Regions from separate parts of the Idiomarina sp. UBA3162 genome, predicted to be linked through region 2. Evidence: predicted binding sites of a transcription regulator. Region 2 holds the regulator's gene; each other region holds the start of a gene.

Region 1 (3,280 bases), on a different contig from region 2:
GCTCTGCATCGGGGGTCACCATGACCAAACAACGGCCCGTAGTACCATCATTATCTTGGCTGGTGAGGTTCGTTTGAATGCCGACATGCTCGAGGTCACGCTGATAGAAATCGCCAGCTTCGTCATTAGCGACTTTACAACAATAAAAAGCAGAGCCACCAAACTGTGCAAAAGCGACCAATGAGTTAGCTGCAGAGCCACCGCCGCATTGCTTTTTAAGTTCACCCATTGTGCTGAGTTCAGCGATCAGTTTGTTCTGATCGTCTTCCTCAATGAGTGCCATCATGCCTTTTTCCAAATGGTGTTTGGCTAGGAAGTCTTCACTGACTTCAAATTCCTGATCGACGAGTGCGTTGCCGATGCCAATTACATCAATGGTTTTCATAATTACTTTCGGTTGCTTATTAGGGCGCACAGTATATACGAACTCGACCTCAGGGTCGATAAATGAACAATAGCAAACACAGAAAAACCTGCACGATAACCACGATGTCGAGCCAAATCCCTGTTAAATCGCGTTTTTGCAGTAGTTTATGGGTGGCGGAGGGGCCATCAAAGCGGGTCCGAGCGATGCGCCTTTTTTGGTATTTCTGCGGACCCCCTAAGCTAACACGATGCAGTCGACTCAGCACATCAAGCCAAAGAAACGCACCGAGCGACATGCCATGACCTTGGCGGATCGGCACTGCTGCCCTTGGTCCTGCTAACCATGCCACAGGCATCAATAGCAGCGCTGGAACCAACAAAATGAGAGTCTCGATAGTGTTATACAACCACTGCGACGACATACCAAAGAACCGATATCGGGGCGCCGCTTGTGGCCATAAATGATAACACTCAATAATTAAGCGAACCCCCAGTGCGGCGGTAGAGCCGGCTATATACCAGGTGAAAAGCGGCGCTAACACGTTGACCAAAAGTATGCGTAGTCGAACTTCTAAAACCGCCTTAGCTAAACCAAGTGGACTTAACTGCTCGCAATCATAAGCAACACAGCGCCTGATAATAGCGCGTGCGGCACGTTTTTGCCCCTTGTTAAGTGCACGGGCGGCGAGTTTTGTAAGGTCATAGGTTCGCTTATACTTTATCGCAAACCAAAGCCATATCGTTGCCGTGAGTTGATGTAACTCGGCACTCATTTGAATGACAATTACAGGCGTTAGACAGATAACTAACAATAAGCCCATTAATAAGGCGCCAGCAAGGGTTTGCTGTGTCGCGCCGTGCTCTGGGTGGCATACCTTGTCTGTCAGAAATTTGGCAAATAGGCGGAAAATAGTCAGTGGGTGCCATTGTTCCGGTAACGAAAAAAAGCGCTCGAGAACGAGCGCTAATGTTGCAAGTACGATGGGGTGGTAAAACCACTGCAGATATTGAGTGTCCATTATCGCAGTTTTACAGAGTCTACTTTAAGCTGCAATAGGCGATTCTTCGTTTTGTTTTCCGGTGTGGGTCGTCGCTTGTGGCTGCGCTTTATTACCACCGGGGACGGCCGCTTTAATGTGCTCTGCTTGTTGGATCTTGGCGTGAATGTACTGATTCAGTTCAGCAACGCGGTAACCTGGTTGTGCTTTAAAGCGCAAAAATGGAAGGCCTGCGGCCGCTAACGCATTCTTCAAAAATAGGTTGCGCTTTTGCTGATTCAGTTGTGGTGAGGCAGGTTCAAGCTCAATAACCGCCTTAATTTCCATCGTCTCGATATCACACAGTACATAGTCAAGAATACGGTGGCTTGCTTTAGTTTGCGCATCTTTCTGAGCGGCTCGAGATAGACCGCTTTTGACCGCTACGATATCGCTTAGACGCACTTTGGTGAAAATCCTAAAATCGTCACTGACGGCTTTATCGAGCAAGGTAAGGAACTGTGCTTCTTGAGCCGAACAAAACGTAACATCTTTCATCTTATAAGGATAAGGCACGTAGCTTTCCGACATACGGCTAGCAATAACAGCAACAGCGATTAATACACCAACGAACAATAAAAGAATAATTTCCATCGTGACACCTCAACAAAAGTTTGACGGATGATTTGTTGAGATATGTGTTGCAACTAGTGTGCCAAAAACAAAAAAGCTTGGCGATTTGCCAAGCTTTTTCTTATATCGCGGTGTCTGCTCGATTTACGAACTATAACCACCTTTGACGCCTTTCGTGGTGACACTGACAGCGTCGTGCGCATGCAACGACTCGTAATGGTTCACGCGAACCCAGAAATCTTCAAAAATAGGCATCTGGTTAAGCTTGTGTTGCAGACGGCGCGATGCGTCCTCACAAAACATCAAGTTTTGTCCGTTGAGGCGTGCAAATTCTTGTTCATCCTCACGCTTAACGGCGGCTTGAACAGGGGTCTTAAGCGCATCTTCAATAGCATCTACGAGCGCCACAATAGGGAATTCTTCAACACTATCGCTCAATGCAACTTTAACCTGCGCTGTGGACCGCTGGCTATGTGGCGTCGCAACAATACCCTCAGTACTACCTAACCACTGATGAATGGTCGCTTTATCAACGCTATCCTGACCAGCAAACTTCTCGTCGAACGCCTCTTGAATTAACTGACGCGCCAATGCCGCTGAACAAGGACAAGTTGAAGAGTAGGGTACATCGACGGCTAACTCGAGGTTCAAATGACCTTCGTCGTAACGCCCAGTTAAACTCACTGGATACGCTTTCCAACCTTTTTTGCGACTAATCAATGATTCGCGGCGTAAATGGTAGTCAAAATCGAATTTTATAAATGCACGGTCGCTGATGTCTTGGTGGCTCTCAATAAAGTCGCGCAACAATTGCTTCAGGGAAGCATGACTTAATTCACCCTCAGTCGATAGCTGATCTAAAAGAAGATAAAGGCGAGACATGTGAATGCCTTTGGCTTTTGGATCTTTTAGGTTAACAAAAGCTTCAACGTGAGCTGCAACAGGACGCTCGGAAGCATCAGACGCTGCAACCATAATAGGTACTTCGATATTGCTCATGCCAACCCAATCCAAGGTCCCCTCAGTCTGGGCCTGCGTTTGGTTAGCTACATCGGGCATACTGTTCGGCATTCGTTTGGAACTCCGCTCTTTCTTCAATTTATCAAGCATAAACTTCAAGTCCAGTAGTATATCTTAGATAGGGGGATCATTTCATTCCCGAAGCTAAAAATTAATCAAATAAAACCGATTAAAGGTATCGGTTGACTCAATGTACGATTACGCACAGGATAAGGTTTTAGATTTAGAATGGATAAGATATGACAAATTCTGATGTACTCGATACCGAATTGCTGCAGCAATAT
Region 2 (3,280 bases):
GGCTAATCGACCATGTGGAATAGCGATGCCAAGACCAATACCCGTACTACCTAAGCGCTCACGATTAATTAAGCTCTCAAAGATGTCGTGTTTAGTGATTCCGACAAGTTTTGGGGCCGCGATAGCGCTGATAGTTTCTAACAGGCGTTTCTTGCTTGCACCCTCGACTGCACACTTGGTGCAGTCGGGGCTCAAAAGATCAGACAATTGCATGATTTAGTGTTTTTTCAACTTTTCTTTGTGTTTAATCACTTGGCGATCGAGTTTATTGATCAATCCATCAATCGCCGCGTACATATCGTCGTGCTCTGCATCGGCGAAAATTTCTCCGCCGTTAACATGAAGCGTAGCTTCCGCTTTTTGAACCGTTTTTTCAACATTTAGGATGACGTGAACGTTGTTTATGTGGTCAAAGTGGCGCTCTAACTTGGCAAATTTTGTATCCACGTATTCACGCAACGCGTCAGTAATATCAATGTGGTGACCTGTTAGGTTGATTTGCATAACGTCTTCCTTCTACGGTTGAACAATATTAAAGCAGACTCTTCCTCTGGCTTGAAGAGGGAATGTTGAGCGATTCACGATATTTCGCGATCGTTCTTCTAGCTACTTGGATTCCCTGATCCGCAATGAGTTCAGCAATTTTGTTATCACTTAATGGTTTGGCGCGGTTCTCCGCGGCAACCAATTTTTTGATTAGCGCTCTTATAGCGGTACTTGAACACTCACCTCCTGTTTCGGTACTGACATGACTGGAGAAGAAGTATTTAAGCTCGAAGATGCCGCGCGGGCAGTGGAGATATTTTTGAGTCGTTACACGCGAGATTGTACTTTCGTGCATATCAACGGCTTCCGCGACATCATTGAGAACCATCGGCTTCATCGCCTCCTCACCATGTTCAAAAAAGCCTTGCTGACGTTGAACGATGCAGTGCGCGACTTTCAGTAAGGTCTCGTTTCGGCTTTCGAGACTCTTAATGAACCAACGCGCTTCTTGAGTATGCAGCTTAATATACTGAGAGTCAGCACTTGATTTTGCCTGCTGACTCAGCGCTGCATATTGTTCGTTCACTCTTAATTTAGGTACGCTATCAGGATTTAATTCGACCACCCAACGACCATTTTTTTTCACTACCGAAATATCCGGTATGACGTATTCAACGGGCTTTTGGTCGATAGCATCGCCAGGATAAGGGTTTAAGGTTTGAATCAGTCGCAGTGTCTCTTTCAGCTCTGCTTCATCAATCTTCAGTTTACGCTGCAACCCTTTATAATCCCGCGCACCCATTAACTCCATGTAATCATTTATAAGCGCTAATGCAAGCTTTTTGCAGGGGGTTTCATCGCATAGTTGCTGTAGTTGAATACTCAAACATTCTTGGATGGAGCGCGCACCGACACCCAGAGGATCAAAATGTTGAATACGCTTAAGCACCATGGCGACTTCTTCAACATCGACTTCGGGTAAATTGATAGCTTCAACGAGTTCATTCAAGTCTGAAGTCAGGTAACCGCGCTCATCGATGGACTCGATGATGGTGGTGGCTATAGCCGCATCTTCGTCTGAGAAATGCGACATCTGCATTTGCCAAATCAAATGATCGTAAAGCGAGTCGCTTGTTTCGCCTTGATAGACATCGTGTTCGCCGTCAAACGACTGGCTTGAGCTAGTGCCACTTGACGGAGTAGTTGATGTATATGTGTCATCCCAAGTGCTATCTAATGGGAGGTCATCGGGGAGTGATTGATCTTGTAATGCATCGACGGTTTCTTTTTGACTATCGTCTTTTTGCGTTTGCTCGGCATCGGTCTGGGCATCTTGCTCAGCTTCACCCTCAACCTCAAGTAACGGGTTATTATCTAAGGCTTCTTGAATTTCAGCTTGTAGATCGAGTGATGAGAGTTGCAACAACCGAATGGCCTGTTGTAATTGAGGGGTCATCGTAAGTTGTTGACCCATTTTCAGTTGCAAACTTTGTTTCATCTGATTATCCCGGCCTCACTTGTGCTGTGTTACAAGGTGAACTGCTCACCGAGGTAGACATCTTTCACTTGTTGGTTTGACAATACGCTATTCGCGTCCCCGCTAGCAATCAGCTCGCCATGACTAACGATATACGCATGCTCGCATACGGACAACGTTTCACGCACGTTGTGGTCAGTTATCAACACACCGATGCCTCGGTGCTTAAGATGTTCAATTATTTTTTTGATGTCGAGTACAGAAATCGGATCAACACCTGCGAAAGGCTCGTCTAATAAAATAAACGTAGGGTCAGCAGCGAGCGCTCGAGCGATCTCAACACGGCGACGCTCACCACCCGACAGACTCATACCCAAGCTATTCACGATATGACCGATATTAAATTCTTCGAGCAATGCATCGAGTTTTTCTTCGCGCTCAATCGCGGTAAGTGAACGTCGAGTTTCAAGAATCGCCATCAAGTTATCACGGACCGTCATTTTTCGAAAAATAGATGACTCCTGTGGCAAATATCCAATACCTCGACGTGCACGTTCATGCATCGGCAAAAGCGTTAAGTCCTGATCATCCAGCTTAATACTGCCTTTATCAGAGTTCACTAAGCCAACTATCATATAAAAGGTCGTTGTCTTACCTGCACCATTAGGACCGAGCAGGCCAATAATTTGCCCTTGGCTCACCTCTAAACTGACGTCTTTGACGACTTGGCGTCGATTATAAGATTTAGCGAGATGCTGAACAGATAATTTAGCCATGCACTATTGCTCTTGTTGCTGTTGGTCGTCTTCAGGTTGCTCTTTCTCGGGTTGCTTATTGGGGTTAAAAATCGTGGTAACCCGTTCGCCTGATTCCTTTGAGCCTCTTGCCGAGACATGCTGGTTAGCCAAGTCATACACAATGGTATCACCACGCGACAAGCTGCTGCCCTGAATGATTTGCGCATTACCTTGTAGTTCAATACGTCCCTGACTCTGGAAGTAAGTGATTTGATCGGCTTGTGCGCTGATCTCCGAGCCATCCTCGAGCAACTGGGTGTAGACTGCGGGACGACCGTGCGCGATAAATGTATCGGCTTGGTCTTTGGACTCACCGCCGGTTGCCTCAAGTCGATCCGCCTCAATACGCATAGAGCCCTGAGTTACAATGACATTATCGGTCAACAACAATTTATTGTTCTTGATATCAAAGTGTTCATGTCCAGCATTGACCTCGATCGGCTTTTTAAAATCCGCCTCACCTTGGGCGGCGGCCATTTGGCTCACAACCGCTAAACTAGCGAGGATTAAAAACCGTTTT
Region 3 (3,280 bases), on a different contig from region 2:
CGCATCAATCGGCGCAAAGCCAGTGGCCGTTAAGACCGGGAAATGTTCCGGGGTTTCGGTTTCCCATTCGACATGTTGTTGATCGTAGACAGTATCGTAGACAGCGCTGCACCCGCTGAGCATCAGCAAACTAGAAAATAAAGATATGGTTAGAGCTGCACGTTTCATATCGACCTCAAGCCTAAATGAGTTATACCTGATAACTCATTAACGGCATGGATGATGAAATCTTTAGTGCTGTTTAGCGGATTTTGCCTTTGGCATTGTAGGTGAGTGCATCGCCGCGGGCATGGGATGCTTGTCGCACAATTTCATGCTTCAATTGGTCAATATTAGCGAGTGTGCGTGTCACAACGTGTTCGTTGACATCGCTCTGACGTTTGACTTCAGCCAAAGTAGAGCGCAGTTGCGCGACGCGTTCACTCAGCACTTCATCGGTGCTGAGTTGTTGTCGCTCTGGGTGCTCGGCAAGAAAGCTATCAAACTCAGCGAGCTGGCTGAGTAAGCTGGCTTTGACCTCTGCTAACTCAGCAACACTTTGATGCTGACGGTTAACGACAGCGGTCAATTCTTGTTGCTGGCACTGTTGCAGTTGCTCCAGTGCTTGCGACATTTGTTCGAGAACTTCAGTGATAGGCGTCATAAATTCCTAAGCGCGCGTTAAGCGTCTTTATCTGTGTCGATCGCTCCACCAAACAAGTCACCTTCAAACTGCGCAAGTTTGGAAGCCAGACGATCAACGTCGACTTTGTATGAACCGTTCTCGATAGCTGCCTTAATGCGATCCACTTTAGTTTGATCGATGCCGCTGCTGTTCATTGCTTTTTCCTGCAATGCTGAAAGGTTTTGTGCTTCAGAGGTCAGTGAAACTGAGTCTGAACCGCTTTTCGCTGTTGCACCGCTGTTGCTCGACTGCTCAGTCGATGTCTGACGTTGCGTTTGCTTGGTGTCGATTGAATTATTCTTAACACCGTTGTTGTTTATGTTAATTGCCATATCGCTCGCCTCACATGTTATAAGTTCTCGCTTTGTAATCGGCCGCAGAAAAAATAACTTTAATTCTTTTAGTAAAAAAAGTTTATAAATTAACCGTTACTTCGTTTAAGCCTGTCACGACGGCTTCGAGTGACTTGTTTGAACGAACATTTCGCACCGCCACTGACTCGCCTTGTAACCCGTCACCTAAGGCTTTACCGGATGCTGTGATGCGCAACGATTTATCCTGCGCCACTATTGTAACGCTTTCTCCTTCGCAAACAAGACAGGTATCGCGCGCCTCGATGGCGTCACCGGCAGAAATTCGCCGCTTTACGCGCGCCCCAACCAATAACGTCTTATCGGTAAATATGTTGGCACGCACTTGATTAATATCGACTTCAGCAATACGTAAATCATGCTCACTGATAAGGTGTCCTGGCGACATCGGGACCGCAGCAGACCAGACTTCTTGGTACTGATAAATCCGCACCGGTACATAAGTTCGCCAAGGCTGAGTGCCACTGGTGCACTGAATCTCGACGGTGGTATAACTTTCTAACCCCGAATTTCTAGCAAAGCCAATGCTCGGCTCAGAAGCACACACCTTGGGCGCCATGCGGGGATCGAGCGAATTTACGACCACTTCAACACGCCCGTTATCGGGCTGCGTCACTTGTTGCTGAACAAAGTTATTGGCTAATTGCTGCAATTTCTTGTAATTGTAGGATGAAGGTTCAGCTGAAAATGCTAAACTTGACGTCAATATGAGAAAGATCGAACTGATTATAGCGGTTTGCCGTATTATCATATTAACTCCACTTAAAGTTTTGGGTGCAATCGGCCGATTACCTTGGGGTAACCAGTACGACGTCAATCAATTGACATTTACACCTTTAATGACACTATTGGTGATAAAGCTAGCAAAGAACATGCCAGCAACGATAAGCGGCACACAGGAGATAACATGGCAAGCATCCTTGACTCGGTAAATCAACGCACCCAAATGGTGGGTCAGAACCGTCTGGAGCTTTTGCTGTTCCGCCTTAGTGGCCAGCAACGCTTTGGTATTAACGTCTTTAAAGTACGCGAAGTGCTGCAGTGTCCGAAGCTGACATCGATTCCACGACGCAATCGCCTGGTTCGTGGTGTTGCCCACATCCGTGGTCAAGCGATCTCGATTATCGATTTAAGTCTCGCGACAGGTGGGCCGGCGATTACCGATATCGAAAACCGGTTTATTATTATTGCCGAGTACAATCGTACCGTGCAGGGCTTTTTAGTCGGTGGCGTTGACCGCATTATCAATATTAATTGGGAAAACATCATGCCACCGCCGAAAGGCACAGGTCGCGATGCCTACCTTACCGCGGTCACTGAAATCGAAAACAAGCTTGTCGAAATTATTGACGTTGAGCGCATCCTTGCCGATATTACGCCGGTCAACACCGAATTGAGCGATGATGTTAAGAATCAGCCGATTACCGTCGAGAAAGAAAACCTTACCATTTTAATCACCGACGACTCAGCGGTGGCACGTGGCCAAATAAAGCGCGCCCTTGAATCCCTTGAGATACCACTTGAAGTAAAGAAAAATGGTAAAGAGGCGCTGGATTGGCTAAAAGAAAAGGCCAAGGAAGTGGATGGTAATGTACAACCGCACGTGCCCGTTTTAGTATCGGACGTGGAAATGCCTGTCATGGACGGTTATACATTAACCGCTGAGATAAAAGCGGATCCGAATTTGGCCGATGTTCGTGTTATATTGCATACATCACTAAGCGGCGTATTTAATCAGGCGATGGTTAAGAAAGTAGGGGCTGATGACTTTATCGCAAAATTTCATCCCGATGAGCTCGCCAGTGCCGTTAAAAAATGGCTCAATGCTGAAAACATTGTCGCCGAAGCCGAGTAATGGAATAGACGCAGTTAATGTCGAGTAACAAAGAACTCAATACACAAGAATACCAAGAGTTTAGGCAATTTCTGGAGCATCAGTGCGGGATCGTGCTCGGTGACAACAAACTCTATTTGGTAAAAAGTCGTTTATCACCGCTGATGAGTCATTTTGGTATCGACTCGTTAGCGGAGCTCGTCAAACGGTCAATGAAGATTAGCGAGCGTGCCTTACGTTCGGCTGTTATTGATGCCATGACAACCAATGAAACCTTGTGGTTTCGTGATACCTATCCCTTTGAAATCTTGGTAAACCGAGTGTTCGAAGAATACAAGAATGAAACTCGGCCGTTGAAGATCTGGTCATCCGCTTGCTCAAGTGGACAAGAGCCGTATTCGATTGCGATGT

The links. Region 2 encodes sigma-54, which starts transcription at its own class of promoters, with help from an activator protein. Its sites were predicted from a motif close to GTTGGCACGNNNNTNGNNT; they were not measured.
Region 1: B2X00_RS11055 (DUF2726 domain-containing protein) is a predicted target of sigma-54. The motif match lies at 2,045-2,063, and genes of this name have one in related genera.
Region 3: flgA (flagellar basal body P-ring formation chaperone FlgA) is a predicted target of sigma-54. The motif match lies at 1,897-1,915, and genes of this name have one in related genera.

The regions. Positions count from the first base shown of each region.
Region 1 is NZ_DEYI01000091.1:23,620-26,899, forward strand. It holds gene B2X00_RS11045 (adenosine kinase) at 1-385, opposite strand, end outside; gene B2X00_RS11050 (cobalamin biosynthesis protein) at 435-1,385, opposite strand; gene B2X00_RS11055 (DUF2726 domain-containing protein) at 1,410-1,997, opposite strand; gene folE2 (GTP cyclohydrolase FolE2) at 2,121-3,047, opposite strand; gene B2X00_RS11065 (Hpt domain-containing protein) at 3,236-3,280, shown strand, end outside.
Region 2 is NZ_DEYI01000059.1:4,453-7,732, reverse strand. It holds gene ptsN (PTS IIA-like nitrogen regulatory protein PtsN) at 1-213, opposite strand, end outside; gene hpf (ribosome hibernation promoting factor) at 217-504, opposite strand; gene B2X00_RS07490 (RNA polymerase factor sigma-54) at 533-1,984, opposite strand; gene lptB (LPS export ABC transporter ATP-binding protein) at 2,014-2,739, opposite strand; gene lptA (lipopolysaccharide transport periplasmic protein LptA) at 2,743-3,280, opposite strand, start outside; gene lptC (LPS export ABC transporter periplasmic protein LptC) at 3,257-3,280, opposite strand, start outside.
Region 3 is NZ_DEYI01000003.1:79,855-83,134, forward strand. It holds gene B2X00_RS00325 (LPP20 family lipoprotein) at 1-168, opposite strand, end outside; gene flgN (flagellar export chaperone FlgN) at 242-643, opposite strand; gene flgM (flagellar biosynthesis anti-sigma factor FlgM) at 661-996, opposite strand; gene flgA (flagellar basal body P-ring formation chaperone FlgA) at 1,079-1,786, opposite strand; gene B2X00_RS00345 (chemotaxis protein) at 1,943-2,890, shown strand; gene B2X00_RS00350 (CheR family methyltransferase) at 2,908-3,280, shown strand, end outside.